3 regions of the Bartonella sp. P12B genome follow, and region 3 is predicted to be linked to each of the others. Evidence: predicted binding sites of a transcription regulator. Region 3 holds the regulator's gene; each other region holds the start of a gene.
The links. The regulator LexA, encoded in region 3, represses DNA repair genes until DNA is damaged. The targets are predictions, from matches to a motif close to TGTTCNNNNTGTGTTCNG.
Positions count from the first base shown of each region.

Region 1: dnaE (DNA polymerase III subunit alpha) is a predicted target of LexA. The motif match lies at 3,552-3,569, and genes of this name have one in related genera.
Region 2: AC0QT1_RS06005 (ATP-dependent helicase) is a predicted target of LexA. The motif match lies at 2,869-2,886, and genes of this name have one in related genera.

Region 1 is NZ_JBTTDI010000003.1:77,057-82,709, forward strand. It holds gene glmS (glutamine--fructose-6-phosphate transaminase (isomerizing)) at 1-837, shown strand, start outside; gene recG (ATP-dependent DNA helicase RecG) at 1,261-3,369, opposite strand; gene dnaE (DNA polymerase III subunit alpha) at 3,770-5,653, shown strand, end outside.
Region 2 is NZ_JBTTDI010000007.1:43,849-49,501, forward strand. It holds gene AC0QT1_RS05975 (MFS family transporter) at 1-776, shown strand, start outside; gene AC0QT1_RS05980 (DUF2853 family protein) at 852-1,157, opposite strand; RNA gene ssrA (transfer-messenger RNA) at 1,254-1,607, shown strand; gene AC0QT1_RS05990 (SspB family protein) at 1,778-2,323, shown strand; gene AC0QT1_RS05995 (DUF4169 family protein) at 2,331-2,513, shown strand; gene AC0QT1_RS06000 (ribbon-helix-helix domain-containing protein) at 2,525-2,776, shown strand; gene AC0QT1_RS06005 (ATP-dependent helicase) at 2,960-5,215, shown strand; gene AC0QT1_RS06010 (DapH/DapD/GlmU-related protein) at 5,264-5,653, opposite strand, start outside.
Region 3 is NZ_JBTTDI010000003.1:199,040-204,692, reverse strand. It holds gene ttcA (tRNA 2-thiocytidine(32) synthetase TtcA) at 186-1,064, shown strand; gene rimO (30S ribosomal protein S12 methylthiotransferase RimO) at 1,103-2,416, opposite strand; gene lexA (transcriptional repressor LexA) at 2,520-3,233, opposite strand; tRNA gene AC0QT1_RS03560 (tRNA-Lys) at 4,053-4,128, shown strand; gene AC0QT1_RS03555 (septal ring lytic transglycosylase RlpA family protein) at 4,514-5,368, shown strand.

The DNA.
Region 1 (5,653 bases), 120 kb from region 3:
TATCGTGAACCACCCATAACTGCTGATATATTACCGATATTTGTTTCCCAATCTGGTGAAACAGCAGATACTTTAGCTTCGTTGCGTTATTGTCGCGAGCGTGGTGTAAAAACAGCAATAATTGTGAATGTTGAGCAATCGACAATGGCTAGAGAAGCTGATTTTATTCTACCAACATTAGCCGGACCGGAAATTGGTGTTGCTTCAACGAAAGCCTTTACTTGTCAGTTAGCAACCCTTGCTGCAATGGCGCTTAGTGCTGCTAAGCAACGGGGGTCTCTTTCAGAGAAAGAAGAACATCTCTTTGTTCAACAGTTAGCAGAGGTGCCGCGGATTTTAAATGAGGTTTTAAAGCTAGATGATAAAATTGAAGGAATTTGTCGTCATTTAGTCAATGTAAAAAGTGTTCTTTATCTTGGTCGTGGTACTTCTTATCCAATTGCTTTGGAGGGGGCGCTTAAACTGAAGGAACTCTCTTATATTCATGCTGAAGGCTATGCAGCGGGTGAGTTAAAACATGGGCCTATTGCACTGGTGGATGAGACAATTCCAGTGATTGTTGTTGCACCTTATGATCGGTGGTTTGAAAAGACTGTTTCTAATATGCAAGAAGTAGCAGCACGCAATGGTCGTATTATTTTGATAACAGATAAAAGAGGAGCAGAAGAAGTTCATCTTGATATGTTGTCGACTATTATTTTGCCAAATGTTCCAGAATTTGTTGCCCCCATTATTTATGCTTTACCCATTCAATTAATCGCATACCATACCGCTGTTTTATTGGGAACAGATGTTGACCAGCCCCGTAATTTGGCAAAATCAGTCACTGTTGAGTAAAAATGAATTTTGTATTTTTGCAATTTTTGAGCAATAATTAAGGGGATAATAAATTAATTTATAATAATCATTTGTTATTTTCTCTATTGAACGAGGATATTGAATATAGGGGTATTTTTCATTTAACTTCTTCCGTCTCAGAATCTCAAAAATATTTTCTTGATTTTCACAAAAGAGAACAGATGTGTAAAGAGAAAACAGTTTTAGAAAAGCTAGATATTGTCTCTCTTTTACTGGTTTTCATGCAAAAGAACTGCAACCTTGAAGGTCAGGAGATCTAGAATGATGTTATTGGCTTATGTTACACCACAAGTAGTAAGGTCGATTATGGACAAAGGGATCTTGCATTATATCATTTACAGTTGGTTAGAGAGCGAACAGAGAGTTGTTAAACGGATATGTAAACCTGTGTCTTTTTTATTATTATCCTGCTCGTAATAAACGCGTGGCGTCGTCTCGTCCGAAAAGATAAAGAAGCAAACGTAAAGTTTGTCCTCGCTCAGAAGAAAGATTAGGATCACGTTGCAAAAATAAACGTGCATCTCTTCTTGCTATTGATAAAAGATCACCATGGACTGCGAGGTTTGCCATGTGGAACTCCGGCATACCGGATTGTTTTGTTCCTAAAAGCTCTCCTTCCCCTCGCAGACGCCAGTCTTCTTCAGCAATTTTAAAGCCATCTTCTGTATTGCGTATAATATTAAGACGCTCTGCGGCCATTTTTGTTAAAGGATCTTTGTAGAGCAAAATACAGGAGGATTTTTTTTCTCCTCGTCCAACACGTCCACGCAATTGGTGCAATTGTGAAAGACCGAAATGTTCTGCATGTTCTATAATAATGATTGAAGCGTCAGGAATATCTACACCGACTTCAATAACTGTGGTTGCGACTAAAATACGAATATCTCCACATTTAAAAGATGCCATAGCGGCTTCTTTTTTATCTGTAGACATTTTCCCATGGATCATACCAACTCGTGTACCAAATCGCTCTTGGAGAAGAGCAAAACGACTTTCAATTGAAGTGAGTTCAAGAGTGGTAGATTCTTCTACTAAAGGACAAATCCAATAGAGTTTTTCACCTTTTTCTAAGGCAATAGTAATTCGTTCGATGAGTTCATTAAGACGTTTTAAAGAAAGTGTTGCCGTTGTAATTGGTTGTCGTCCAATTGGTTTTTCAGTAATTTGGGAAACATCCATATCACCAAAAGCTGTTAAGACGAGGGTCCGTGGAATAGGGGTGGCAGTCATTACCAGCATATCAGGTTTATGGCCTTTTGCTGTAAGGGCAAGACGTTGGTGTACACCAAAACGGTGTTGCTCATCAATAATGGCTAAGGCAAGGTTATTGTAAGAAACACTGTTTTGTATGAGGGCATGGGTTCCGATAATAAGGGAAGCTTGACCTGATATAATATCGTTTAAAATATTTTTGCGCAATTTTCCTTTTTCTCGTCCCGTTAAAAGAACTGTTCGTAGTCCAATCTTTTCAGCAAGAGGTGCAATTTTTGCAAAATGTTGCCTAGCGAGAACTTCTGTAGGCGCCATTAAAGCTGATTGACTTGAATTTTCAGCAATTTGTGTCATTGCCATGAGGGCAACAACGGTTTTTCCTGATCCCACATCACCTTGGAGAAGTCTTAACATTGGTTCTGGTGAAGCAAGATCATTTGCAATCTCTTGTATTGCTTTTATTTGTCCATTTGTCAGCTGGAAGGGAAGGGCTTTCAGCAGTTTTTGAGTGTAAGCTCCTGTTGGTGGCCGAGAAGTTCCAGAAAGAGATTTGGTTTTTAAACGCAGTAAGCCAAGCGCCAGTTGACAAGCGAGCAATTCATCATAGGCAAGACGTTTGCGTGCTGTACTTTCTAAGTTTAAATCAGCAAGATCGATGGGCGCATGGATGCGGCGTAAAGCAACAGGAAAAGAGGAAAAGTTTTGTTGCTTTTTCACGCTTTCTTCTATCCATTCTGGTAAGAGAGGAATATAATCTAAAGCATTTTGTATTGCACGTCTTAGTGTTTTTGCGGATAATCCGGCGGTAGAGGGGTAAATAGGTTCAATGAAGGGAATTTGATTTTCTTGCTCACTTGGTACGATATAATCGGGATGGACCATTGAAAGTTGTCCATTAAACCGTTCAACTTTCCCTGATACAATGACTTTCTTTCCTTCCGGTAGTTGTCTCTTTAGCCAAGAATGTTGTGCATGAAAAAAGACTAAATTTATTTCTCCCGTTGGATCGTGTGCAGTGACGCGATAGGGTAAACGTTTACGACCAATTGGTGGTGGTTGATGTTGGTCAATAACAATTTCGAGAGTGAGAGTGATCCCCTCTTGTGCACAAGCAATGCTAGGACATCTTCTACGATCTATAACGGAGTGAGGCATTAATTGCAGGAGATCAATAAGGGTAATTTCATGTTGTGTAGGATTAATATTTAAGACTTTAGCCAGTAAACTATATATTTTAGGAGTAATCCCAGAAAGGGTGCGGATAGAAATAAAAAAAGGTGTAATAAGGCTTGGAGGCATGAGGAAATTTATCCTGCTCTTGTTATTTTTTCTAGTCCTTTAAAAGAGCTTTTTGGGGATAATTTATAGAAGAGGATTTTTTATTTACACTTTAAAATTTGAAGCAGAAAAATTAATGTTTTAAAATGTTTAGAATAAAAATTGTAAAAAAAGAATATCAATATTGGTCATATTCTCTCTCTTTTTCTCTTTGTGTATTTATTTGCTGTGCATAGAGATATTTTCTTAATGGAAGTCTTCTGTAAATATCATAAAAATAAAATGTCTTGTGAAGGCGCTGAATTCCATATGCTGAGTGATGCGTTTATAGATTCAAGGGTATAATAAAGTTAGAATATTTTCTAGTATAGACAAATAGCAGTTGCGATTTGGTATTTATTTTGTTGTAGGAAATTTAAGAGTGGCAGAAGATAAAAGTAAAACACGAGATAAAAAAAAATCTCTTCCTCGCTTTATTCATTTAAGGGTGCACTCTGCCTACTCATTGCTCGAAGGGGCTTTAAAAATTCCACAAATAATTCAACATGCGATTTCAGATCATACACCAGCAATTGCTATTACAGATACGAATAATTTATTTGGTGCTTTGGAGTTTTCACAATATTGTTTTTCTCAAGGGATTCAGCCTATTGTTGGTTGTCAGCTCGCGGTTGATTTTGGTGATGAACATGACAATCGAAGTTTTGCTAAAGGGCGCCATTCTTCTGATTTTTGCTCTGTTGTTTTGTTAGCTGCAAGCGAGGCTGGTTATGCTCATCTGGTTCGCCTTGTTAGCCGTGCTTACCTTGATAAGTGCGACACTGATCCTCCTCATATTAAAATGGATTGGCTGTCGTCACACAGTGAAGGAATAATTGCTTTAACAGGTGGCAAGGGAGGCCCACTTAATTTTTCTTTGGCAGAAGGTAGAAAAGAACGTGCTGTTGAACGTTTGATTTCTTTAAGAAAAATTTTTGCTAATCGTCTTTATATGGAATTACAGCGACATGGCTCTTTTGATCAACAAGTAGAAGATACGCTTCTTGAATTGGCGTATAAATATGAAATTCCTCTTGTTGCAACCAATGAAGCTTTTTTTCTGAATAGGCAAGGGTATGAAGCACATGATGCACTGATGGCAGTTGCAGAAGGGCAAATTGTTTCTAATCCAGAGCGTAAACGTGTAACACCAGATCATTATTTGAAGTCACAAGATGAAATGGTTGCATTATTTTCTGATCTTCCAGAAGCTTTGGAGAACAGCGTTGAAATTGCATTGCGTTGTCATACTGCTACCCCTATTAGAAAACCAATTTTGCCGCGTTTTGTAGAGAAGTCTATTGATTCAAATCGTGCTTTAGAAGTAGAAGATAGGGAATTACTAAATCAGGCTAAGGCTGGTTTAAAAATGCGGCTTGAGACAGTTGGATTGGCCGAAGGATATACAATTGCAGATTATGAGCAGCGGCTTGATTATGAAGTTTCCGTTATTACGCGCATGCAGTTTTCTGGCTATTTTCTTATCGTTTCAGATTTTATAAAATGGGCGAAGTCTCATGATATCCCTGTTGGTCCTGGGCGTGGTTCTGGTGCTGGTTCACTTGTTGCTTATGCGTTGACTATTACCGATGTTGATCCATTACGTTTTTCTCTTCTCTTTGAACGTTTTCTTAATCCAGATCGTGTTTCTATGCCGGATTTCGATATTGACTTTTGTCAAGAGCGACGCGAAGAGGTTATTCATTATGTTCAGGAAAAATATGGACGCGATCAAGTTGCCCAAATTATTACCTTTGGTAAATTACAAGCGCGTGCCGTGTTGCGTGATGTTGGACGTGTTTTAGAAGTACCTTATCGTCAGGTGGATTATCTTACGAAATTAGTTCCTGCTACACCTGGAAGCCAAGTTGAATTGGCTGATGCTATCAAGGATGAGCCTAAATTTGAGGAGGAAAAGAAAAAAGACCCTGTCATTGGGCGCACATTAGATATAGCGCTTCAACTGGAGGGGCTTTATCGTCATGCATCAACCCATGCGGCAGGGATTGTTATTGGTGATCGTCCACTGTCAGAGCTTGTTCCAATGTATCGCGATCCTCGTTCTGATATGCCTGTAACACAATTTAATATGAAATATGTTGAACAGGCGGGGCTCGTAAAATTTGATTTTCTGGGATTAAAAACACTGACTATTTTGAAAATGGCGGTAGATTTTGTTGCACGGAAGGGCATTAAAATAGAGTTGTCGAATATCTCTCTCAATGATGAAATGACCTATGCTATGATGGCACGTGGCGAAACAGTT
Region 2 (5,653 bases), on a different contig from region 3:
TTTTGGCACTTTATCTAACGGAAGACCAATTAAGAGCATGGGGCTGGCGTATCCCTTTTGCGATTGGTGGATTAGCAGCACTCGTTGCACTTTATCTCCGTCGTTCGCTTCATGAAACAACCACGAAAGAAAGCCGTTCTAGAAAACGAACGGGAAGTCTGAAAGAGCTTTTCAGCAAACATTCAAAAGCTTTCTTTGTTATTGTTATCTTCGCCTCTGGAGGATCTCTTACATTTTACACCTGTACGACTTATATGCAAAAATATCTCATCACAACCACCGGATTTGATAAACATACCGCAACAACTTTGATGACTGCTGCACTCTTTATTTTCATACTCCTTCAACCCCTATTTGGTATCCTAGCTGATAAAATTGGCACAAAAAATTTACTTATCCTTTGGAGTGCACTTTCTACTCTCTTTACAATTCCTGGACTTCTCATAATCGGTCATACGCATAATCCATGGATTGCGTTGTCAACCATTATTGGAATATTCTGTATTATGAGCATGTATACATCCATCTCTGGTGTCGTAAAATCAGCAATGTTTCCTTCCTCAGTACGAGCATTAGGAGTTGGTCTCTCTCATGCTATTGGGAATGCATTACTTGGTGGTTCTGCCGAATATGTAGCACTCGGATTAAAAAATATGGGACATGAATCACTCTTTTATTTTTACGTAATCGGCGTGATGATCATGGCATTCATTGCTACCCTCTTTATACCGGATATGAGCAAAGGAGGATATCTTCAAGAAGACGAAACCAATTAATCCTCTATGCTAAACAAAAAAGCTCAAAGAATTTTGAGCTTTCTTGTTCTTGAGCAAAATTTAGTTTAAAATTGTTTAAACTTTATCAAGTGCATTTAATTGCTTGGCGACCAAATAATAAAAGGTCATACGGCTTTTTCTGCGATCTCCAGACATCATTTCCGCAACTTTTGACACAGCCTTCTTAGCACTCTGCTCATCCGCGCCTAATACATCTCGAACCCATTTTTCAACGCGTTCTAACTCTTTTGGATCCGATGTAGCAACCAGTGATGCATCCTGTTTTTTCATCACCAAAGCTAAGCGATGTCTTAGCCGTTCTATTGCAGCCTCATCGGGATTTTGGTCATATAATTTAATATCTGCTAGATCATTGGTCATTTTGCACCCTCTCCTCTCCAAAAATTAGCGACTGTACTCTACAACCGCATCACAGAGCTTCTCATAATAATTAGAGGATTAAAAATATTAACAACCCCCCTTTTCTAAAGACTCGTCTTCATCTATATTTAAAGTGCTGGCTTGCCAGCTATGGTAATAAATGGACAATGGAATAAACTTATTGGACCCGGGGGCGGTACCCGGCGCCTCCACCAAAATATAATACAAAATTATACTTTGATGGGGGCGAAATAGGATCGACAAGAGTGTAAAGATTGCTCTTTTACTCGGCATAGTACCACCGTTATCGGGCTAAATGAGTAGTTGCAAATGACAACTATGCGGAAGCACGTCTCGCCGCTTAAGGTGGTGTGAATGCTTCAAATTAAGCCTTAAACCGTCGCAGGTTTAAGCGGGGTTCGGAGGCACCTGGCAACAGAAGCCTTCACCTTTATAAAGACGATCAATTGATCTTCGAGACATTTTTTGTCATAAAATTTCATATCATTTTTTGAGTGATTTAAGTACATATGAGACAAAATATTGCTAGCTTAAAAAGACATTCTATAGCAAAATACTCCGCACGCTCATCTATCGTATGAAATAAAAGGAAAGCTTCGATGGTTCAAGATCAAGTCCGTTACGATATTCTCGTTCAGGATGCACTTCGTGGGGTTATCCGTAAAGTTTTATCGGAAGTTGCCAAAGCAGGACTTCCAGGAAATCATCATTTTTTTATTACTTTTTTGACCAATGCCCCAGGCGTAAAAATCTCTCCTCGTCTAAAAAGTCGGTACCCAGAGCAAATGACAATCGTCTTACAACATCAGTTTAGAGATTTAAGTGTTTCAGAGCATGCCTTCGAAGTAACACTTTCCTTTAGAGAAATTAGCGAAAAACTTGTAATTCCTTTTACCTCTATTCAAGTCTTTTATGACCCTATAGCAGCATTTGAAGCAGCATTTGATCTCCCCTCGAACCTTACTTCTGGAGAAGACAAAAATTCAGAAAATGCTCCAAGTACACCGACGGTTCTATCAGACAAACAAAAAAAAGAGAACTCGCTTATAAAAGAACAAAATCCTAGTCCAAATACAGATCCCTCAAACAATGATATCAAACCAAGTGCTGATGTTGTTTCTTTAGATTCTTTTCGCAAAAAATAAGTGTTTCATGACTAAAATCATTAATCTTCGTCAATTTCGAAAACAGAAAAAGCGTGCAGAACAAGCTGTTCATGCAGAAGAAAGACGCTATCGTTTTGGAAGAACAAAAGCTGAAAAACTTTTCGAGCAAAAAGAATCTTTAAAAACGCAAAAATTTCTTGATCAAAATTATTTAGAGCGCGAGGAATAAGAATAAAAAGAATGCATGAAGATACTTTCATCGATTGGTCAAAAGTAATTTTGCGAAAAATATCTGTCCGTATTGATGGACATGCAACAAGCGTATCTTTAGAACAACCATTTCTAGATATCCTCAAAACCATAGCGCACAAAAAAAAACAATCTTTAGCCTTTATTATCACCGATATTGATAGCAAAAGACCACCAGAAGTAAATCTTTCGTCTTCGTTACGCATTTATGCACTTCAAAGCGTTCTCACCCAACGCTTTTAATATTTGTTTTAGTTTTTAAAATCTCTGTCCCTTATTCAACCGAAGAGAGTATGTTTTTTTGGACCTAGCATTCAGATGAAAAAAGTACTACACAAAATGTATAATGAACAATTTTCTTGATCCCATACCATTCTTTGAAGATAAGCCTCCCCTCTCCATAATGAAAAGAGTTCTAGAGCCACTATGCCTACTGTAAAAGAAAAAGAAAAAACGCAATGTGATGGCGATTATTTACAACAACTCAATCCAGAGCAACAACAAGCCGTCATGAATACAGAAGGACCTCTTTTAGTTCTTGCGGGTGCTGGTACTGGAAAAACGCGTGTTTTAACAACCCGCATTTCTCACATTTTACGCTCTGGGCTTGCCTCTCCTAAGCAAATACTTGCTGTAACCTTCACCAACAAAGCAGCACGTGAAATGAAAATGCGCATTGGCACACTTATTGGTGAAATTGTTGAAGGCATGCCTTGGCTTGGAACTTTTCATTCCACGGGGGCAAAAATTTTGCGCCGTCACGCAGAACTTGTTGGCTTAAAAAGCAACTTTACAATTCTTGATAGCGATGATGTTACTAGGCTTTTAAAACAGCTTATTCAAGCTGAAAGATTGGACGATAAACGTTGGCCCGCCAAGAATCTTACTATAATGATTGATTCTTGGAAAAATCAAGGGCTTTCACCAGAACATATTTCAGAAGACGATTCTCATTCCTTTGGTAAGGGTATGGGACGTAAACTTTACCATCTCTATCAAGAGAGATTAAAAAGCCTTAATGCCTGTGATTTTGGCGATCTCTTACTTCATCCACTCTCTATTTTCCAACATAATCCAGATATTCTTCGGGAATATCACTCCAAATTTCGCTATATTCTTGTTGATGAATATCAAGATACCAACACAGTACAATATCTTTGGCTTCGCCTTTTGGCACAACAGCCAGAAAGACAACATGTCAACCTTTGTTGTGTTGGCGATGATGACCAATCCATTTACGGATGGCGTGGTGCTAAAGTCGATAATATCTTACGTTTTGAGAAAGATTTTCCTCCTGCAAAAATTATCCGTTTAGAACGCAATTATCGTTCAACATCACACATTCTCAAAACCGCTTCTCATCTCATTTCTCATAACCAAGAAAGACTTGGAAAAACACTTTTTTCTGATCAAATAAATACCGAAGAAGAAAAAGTAAAAGTTCATGCAGCATGGGATTCGAAAGAGGAAGCACGTGCAATTGGAGAAGAAATTGAACGGGCACAACAGACTGGCCATTCATTAAATCATATGGCTATATTGGTGCGCGCATCATTTCAGATGCGTGAATTTGAAGATCGTTTTGTAACACTTGGTCTTAACTACCGCGTCATTGGTGGTCCGCGCTTTTATGAACGAATGGAAATACGTGATGCGATGGCTTATTTACGCGTTGTCGTCCAACCAGCAGATGACTTAGCTTTTGAACGCATTATTAATACACCTAGACGCGGCTTAGGCAATGCAACTCTACGCATTCTTTATGAAAGTGCACGGGCACGCGCTATTCCTCTTTTTTCTGCCGCAGCTGCAATAATTGAAACGGACGAACTAAAACCTAAAGCACGCAGTGCTTTGCGAAGCGTTATTGAAAACTTTCGATGCTGGCAAAATATGCTGCAAAGCACACCCCATAGAGAACTTACTGAAACAATTCTTGAGGATTCAGGCTACACTACCATGTGGTTAGAAGATCGTTCACCAGAAGCACCAACACGGCTAGAAAATCTTAAAGAAATGGTTCGCTCCATGGAACAATTTGAAAGTCTTCATAGCTTTTTAGAACATGTTGCACTCGTAATGGATGCTGAAAACAATGAAAATACTGATGCTGTTAACATCATGACTCTTCATTCAGCCAAAGGGCTTGAATTTGAAACAGTTTTCCTTCCTGGTTGGGAAGAAGGTCTCTTTCCTCATCAGCGCTCACTGGATGAAGGCGGCCGTTCAGGTTTAGAAGAAGAACGGCGACTAGCTTATGTAGGATTGACGAGAGCAAAAAAACATTTGCATATATGGTTTGTCTCTAATCGAAGAGTCCATGGACTTTGGCAAAACACAATACCCTCGCGTTTTCTTAATGAATTACCAGAAGAACATATAGAAGTTATAAAAATGGAGACCTCTTATGGGGGGTATGGGAAATCTTCTGTTAAACATCATGGTTCATTTTATAATGATTCTACTACACCAAAACAGAAGCGCACACAAAAAAACATTGAAGGAAAAGTTCTTGCCCAATCAGTCTCTGAAACCCCTTCAAATTTTGCCATCAATGATCGGATTTTTCATATAAAATTCGGTTATGGTCATATCACAGCAATAGATGGTCATAAATTAACCATTATGTTTGAGAAAGCGGGAGAAAAACGTGTCCTCGATAATTTTGTAAACAAAGCTTAGCATCAACATAATGGTATCACATCCCCAGACAAAAACTATTTTTTTATTTTATTTTGAACGCTCTTTCCATTTTCGAATAAAAACCTCGATTGGAAGATTTTGCATATCAGGCAATGCGTTATAAATTTTATCAAGCGGCCAATTCCACCAAGTCATCTCCAAAAGTTCTTGGATCACATGATCAGAAAAACGCATCCGCAACGGTTTTGCAGGAACACCAGCGACAATTGTATAAGGAAGAATATCTTTTGTTATAACAGCATTAGCACCAATGATAACGCCATGCCCAATGGTCACCCCTGGCATAATAACAGCACCATATCCAATCCATACATCATGCCCAATGATAACACGTTTTGCACAACGTCTTTCACGAAAAGAACTATCTAACGGAATATAGCGGAAATATTCATTAGGACGATAAGTTATTTTATGCGT
Region 3 (5,653 bases):
AACAGGTGTTTTTGTGAATGGTGTTATATCAAAGTTTGTTGTTGTATTTTACAACAGCATAATTTGTATAGCTCCGTTTCTTTTCACAGATAAATAAACGAAGCATTTGTTTAAGCAACGTTAAGTCTTTGTCTGTTTCTGTTATTTTAGTAGAATAAGCTGTTTATTATACAGAATATGGCATTATGGATCATGTTTCAGACGAATATCAAGCAATGAAAAAGAATGTAAAAAAAAATGATTCTTTGACAAAAGAAGCTGATGATTGTCATCCAATATTTCGGTCTGCTCCTTCAACTATCGAGTTTAATAAATTGCGTAAACGACTTCTTCGCCATGTGCGGCAAGCGTTTGATGATTTTTCTATGCTTTCTTCAGGAAAAAAATGGCTTATTGCTTTGTCGGGCGGAAAGGATTCTTATGGACTCTTAGCGCTTCTTCTCGATTTAAAATGGCGCGGACTTTTACCTGTTGAAATTCTAGCTTGTAATCTTGATCAGGGACAACCAGGATTTCCAAGACATATTCTTCCAGACTTTTTAAATTCTTATCAAATTCCATATCGTATTGAATATCAGGATACTTATTCTATTGTCACAGATAAATTGGCAGATACACAAACATATTGTTCACTTTGTTCTCGATTGCGACGTGGTAATTTATATCGTATCGCACGTGAAGAGGGATGTTCTGCATTGGTTCTTGGTCATCATCGGGATGATGTTTTAGAAACGTTTCTTATGAATTTATTTCATGGTGGCCGATTAGCCGCTATACCTGGAAAGCTGATAAATGATGAAGGAGATCTGTTTGTTTTGCGCCCTCTTGTTTACGCTGCTGAGGAAGATATGGAGAAATTCTCTCAAGCAATGCGCTTTCCTATCATTCCTTGCAATCTTTGTGGCAGCCAAGATGGTCTACAACGCAATGCAATGAAAGAAATGCTAAAAGATATTGAAAAAAGGATGCCTAAACGTAAAGATACCATGATTCGCGCCTTAACAAATGTTCGTCCAAGTCATTTGCTTGATAAAAAACTTTTTGATTTTCAAAACTTGTTATAAAATTTAATTATTACGCACGATGAGTTTCAATCTTATCTTTAAACCGCTACACCATAAAGATCATAAGCATCTGATTGTTCAATTTTTACGGTGACAAATTCACCAACACGTAATGGTCGTCGTGATGATATATGCACAACACCATCTACTTCTGGAGCATCATATTGACTTCGACCTTTAGCAATTTTTCCTTGACTTTCATCGATCAGAACTTGAAGTCTTCTTCCAATTTTTTTCTTTAAAAGGTGGGTAGAAATTTGTTGTTGTTTGGCCATAAAACGATGCCAGCGGCTTTTTTTTACTTCTTCAGAAATTTTTTCTAATCCTAAATTATTTGCGGCAGCACCTTTTACTTCTTCGTATTGAAAACAGCCAGCACGTTCAATTTTTACTTCCTCTAGCCATTCGAGAAGCATATTAAAATCTTCATTCGTTTCGCCTGGAAAACCTACAATAAATGTTGATCGTAAAGTGAGATCTGGACAAATTTTTCTCCACTTTTCAATTCTACGATTAGTTTTTTCCATAAGAGCAGGACGTTTCATATTGCGTAAAACGGTTGGTGACGCGTGCTGAAAAGGGATATCCAAATAAGGAAGAATCTTTTTTTCTGCCATAAGCTCAATAACTTCATCTACATGAGGATAAGGATAAACATAATGCATGCGTATCCAAATACCCATATTGCCTAGTTCGCGACAAAGATCAAAAAATTTAGTTTTTATTGTGCGATCTTTCCAAGAACTTTCGGAATATTTCATATCAATGCCATAAGCACTGGTATCTTGTGAGATAACCAAAAGCTCTTTTACACCGGCCTGTACAAGTTTTTCCGCTTCTCGAAGAACATCATTGATGGGGCGTGAAGTAAGGTCACCACGTAGAGTAGGGATAATACAAAAGCTACAGCGATTAGAACATCCTTCAGAAATTTTTAAGTAAGCATAATGGCGAGGAGTTAAGCGAATACCTTGCGGAGGAACTAAATCGATAAAGGGATCATGAACTGGAAGAATTACTGAATGAACAGCTTGTATAACACTTTGATAGTCCTGCGGTCCTGTAATAGCTAATACATTAGGGTGTGCTTGACGAATAACATCAGGATCAGCACCTAGACATCCAGTTACAATAACTTTTCCATTTTCTTTGAGGGCTTCATCAATATTAGCTAATGATTCCTTTCGAGCAGAATCAAGAAAACCACAGGTATTCACAATAACGAGATCAGCACCTTGATGCTTACGTGAAATTTCATAACCTTCAGAGCGTAGTTTTGTAATAATTCGTTCAGAATCTACGAGTGCTTTTGGGCATCCGAGGGAGACAAAACTAATACGAGGTGCTGCCATGATATATCTTGCAATTTTATAACGATTAAATTTTATTTATTATTTTTTAAATTATTAAGAATAAAAAGTTTTCTTTATTTTTGATATGTGTGCAATTTATTTTTTAATATTTGCGAATAAGTCCGATAATTTTACCTTGTATCTGTATACGCTCCGATTCATATATGCGTGTTTCGTAATGAGGGTTTGCTGCCTCCAGTGCAATGGAACCCCCATTGCGTCGATAACGTTTTAAAGTTGCTTCTTCTTTGTCAATAAACGCCACAACAATTTCACCTGTTATCGCAGTATTTTGACGTTTAACAATTATAGTATCTTTATCAAGAATACCAGCTTCAATCATAGAATTATCTTTAACTTCTAAAGCATAGTGCTCACCCGAATTAATCATCTCTTGTGGTAAAGAAAGCGTATTTATTTGTTGTGATATAGCGGAGACAGGCATACTTGCAGCAATACGGCCCATAATAGGGATAGTGATATTCTTTTTCTCTTCTATCTCAAAATTATCAAGATCATTTAAGTTTTTAAATATTTTTCTTTTGTTTTTTTCCATCATAATTGGAGAAATTTTACGCGCTAAAGAAAGATTAAATGTTATTTTTTCTGGAAGTCGAATTACTTCTATTGCGCGGACACGATTGGGCAAGCGGCGTATAAAACCTCGTTGAGCTAAGGCTATAATAAGCTTATGAACGCCAGACTTTGACGAAAGCTCCAATGCAATTTTCATTTCTTCGAAGGAAGGAGATACACCGGTTTCTTTTATATGATTATGAATGAACAAAAGTAATTCATATTGTTTACATGTTAACATTCAATATTCCAGTTAAAAACATCAAATATGAGAAAAAAAGGAAGATAAGATATATTAATCTATAAATATTATACATTTTTTTGGAAACTGCATCAAACAAATTTACTTTATTTTTTATATTAATAATATAATATACTATAATTTAAAATTTCATTTTATAAATATAAAATATTTGCAATCTATTATTTTTATATGATTTACTTATATAAAGTGAGATAAATTACCTTAAAATAAATCCTATTATAAAATATTTCAGTTAAAAAGCATCCTGTAAATTTGAAAAAGATTGAAAATTCTTTGTATATTTAGAATAATTTTATATATTATTTCAGTTTTTCTTTTTTTAGGATAAGTATTTATAACTCTATAAAACATTAAACGATAATCTTTTTATCGTCACGACTGATATTTTAGAACATCATTTTAGTTATGCTGAAATTCTGTTTTATGTTTCCTCTATTTTTATATAAGAATAAGCTTCCAGTCCATGGAAATTATAACCTTACCAACGCCATGCTCATGTTAGAAAGTTGGAAAAACATCTAAAGACAGTAGAATCACTTTTTTATTGTTCGTTTTTATTATTTGTAAAATTCATTTACCTGTTTCTACATACGTTTCCTATATTTTAAAATTATTCCTTTTATTCAAATTCGGAAGGAAGAGAATTTTATATTATTACAGTGATGAGGAATAGGGGGAAACATAAAAGTATTGATAACTAAACAAAATATAATATTTTTTTTCGAAAGGTGTTGACCAAATGAAAAGTCGACCGTATGTTCCATTCACTTTCTACAAGCGACTTGACTTGTTTGGGAGCGCGTAGCTCAGCTGGTAGAGCAACTGACTTTTAATCAGTAGGTCCAGGGTTCGAATCCCTGCGCGCTCACCAATAGCAGCATTTTAAAATTCCAGAAAAATGATACGTAATTATTAAATTGCTCCAGTGATTATAGTTTTTCTACGTTAATCAGAGAGTTTTATCGCTTATCTTGCAGAATCAGCATATTTATTCACAGTTTATATTATGTGATTATATTTTTTATTAATATATTGATTTTTTTATTTTTTAATTGAACACAATGTCTATTGTATTGTATCTTTTTCCTGCGAAAAATCATAAAAAGATTAATGTTGTATTAATTTCTTGATAGCAGATGCTTTTTCAAGATACTATAAGCGCGCGAGGGGAATCATCCAGAAATGTGAATTTCCCTATTGCGCGAATGTGCGATGTGGTTTTCGCAGTATAGCAATAAAAATAAGCGGGCTGACAGATGCTTTTAATTAGCAAAGAGAAGTTTACTTCCATTCTTAATTCAACATTTCAATTTGTTTCTGTAGTAGCTGTTTCTCAGTTATTGGTATCTTGCTGTGCAAGCCAAACAGCATTTTTTGGAGTAAAGAGTTATTATCATAATAATAAGCCAACAGATGTAAAAATTGCTGTGTTTCCTAAAAAAACTTTAAGTGAAAAAAATCAATCAAAAGAAAAGAGAAGTGGGCAAGCCATTGTTGGTAAACCTTATCAAATAAAAGGAAAGTGGTACTATCCTCAAAATGATCCAACTTATCAACGTGTTGGTGAAGCATCATGGTATGGTTCAGATTTTCATGGGCGTTTAACTGCAAATGGTGAGGTTTATGATATGAATCTCTTGACTGCTGCTCATCCAACAATGCCTTTACCCAGTTATGCTCGTGTTACGAATCTAGCAAATGGATCTTCTATCATTGTTAGAGTTAATGATCGTGGTCCTTTTATAAAAGATAGAATTATTGATTTATCAAAGCAAGCTGCTGAAATTCTTGGTTATGCAAATGCAGGTGTGGCAAATGTTAAAGTGGAATACATCTCTGAAGCACCAGTTGGACATTATGATGGTGCTTATTTAATGGCTTCTTATACATCAGGAAATTACGCCTCATCCTCATTGGTATTGGCAAATTTGTCTAAAGAAAAAGAAAGTGCCGCATTAGAAAGAAGATTCAGTACAGATAATCAAAAGCAACCTAATAAGGCTGTTTTTATAAGATTGCCAGAAATTGGTCCTGTTTTGATTGATAAGCCACCGCTGTTTGATCAAGTGGCTTTTATAAATAAGTTAAACAAAAAGCTAAGAGTCAATTAGCTACAGCTGTTGCATATAAAAAACAAGTTTTTTCTGACCTTTATATAATTATCAAATTATAGATAATTAGAAATGGTTAATTGTAATAATGTTTCATCTTAAATAAAACAAATAAAATTGTGTGTTACTATAAAAAAGGTAATGCACTTTGGTATCATTTTTGCATTTTACGAGTACATTAAAATATCAAAAATAAATTCTACAAGAAAAATGAAAAATAGAGTATAGTGTGTTGTTCATTTTGATAGTCATAAGCAAAAAGAGAAAGCTATTCTAAGTTTGTAA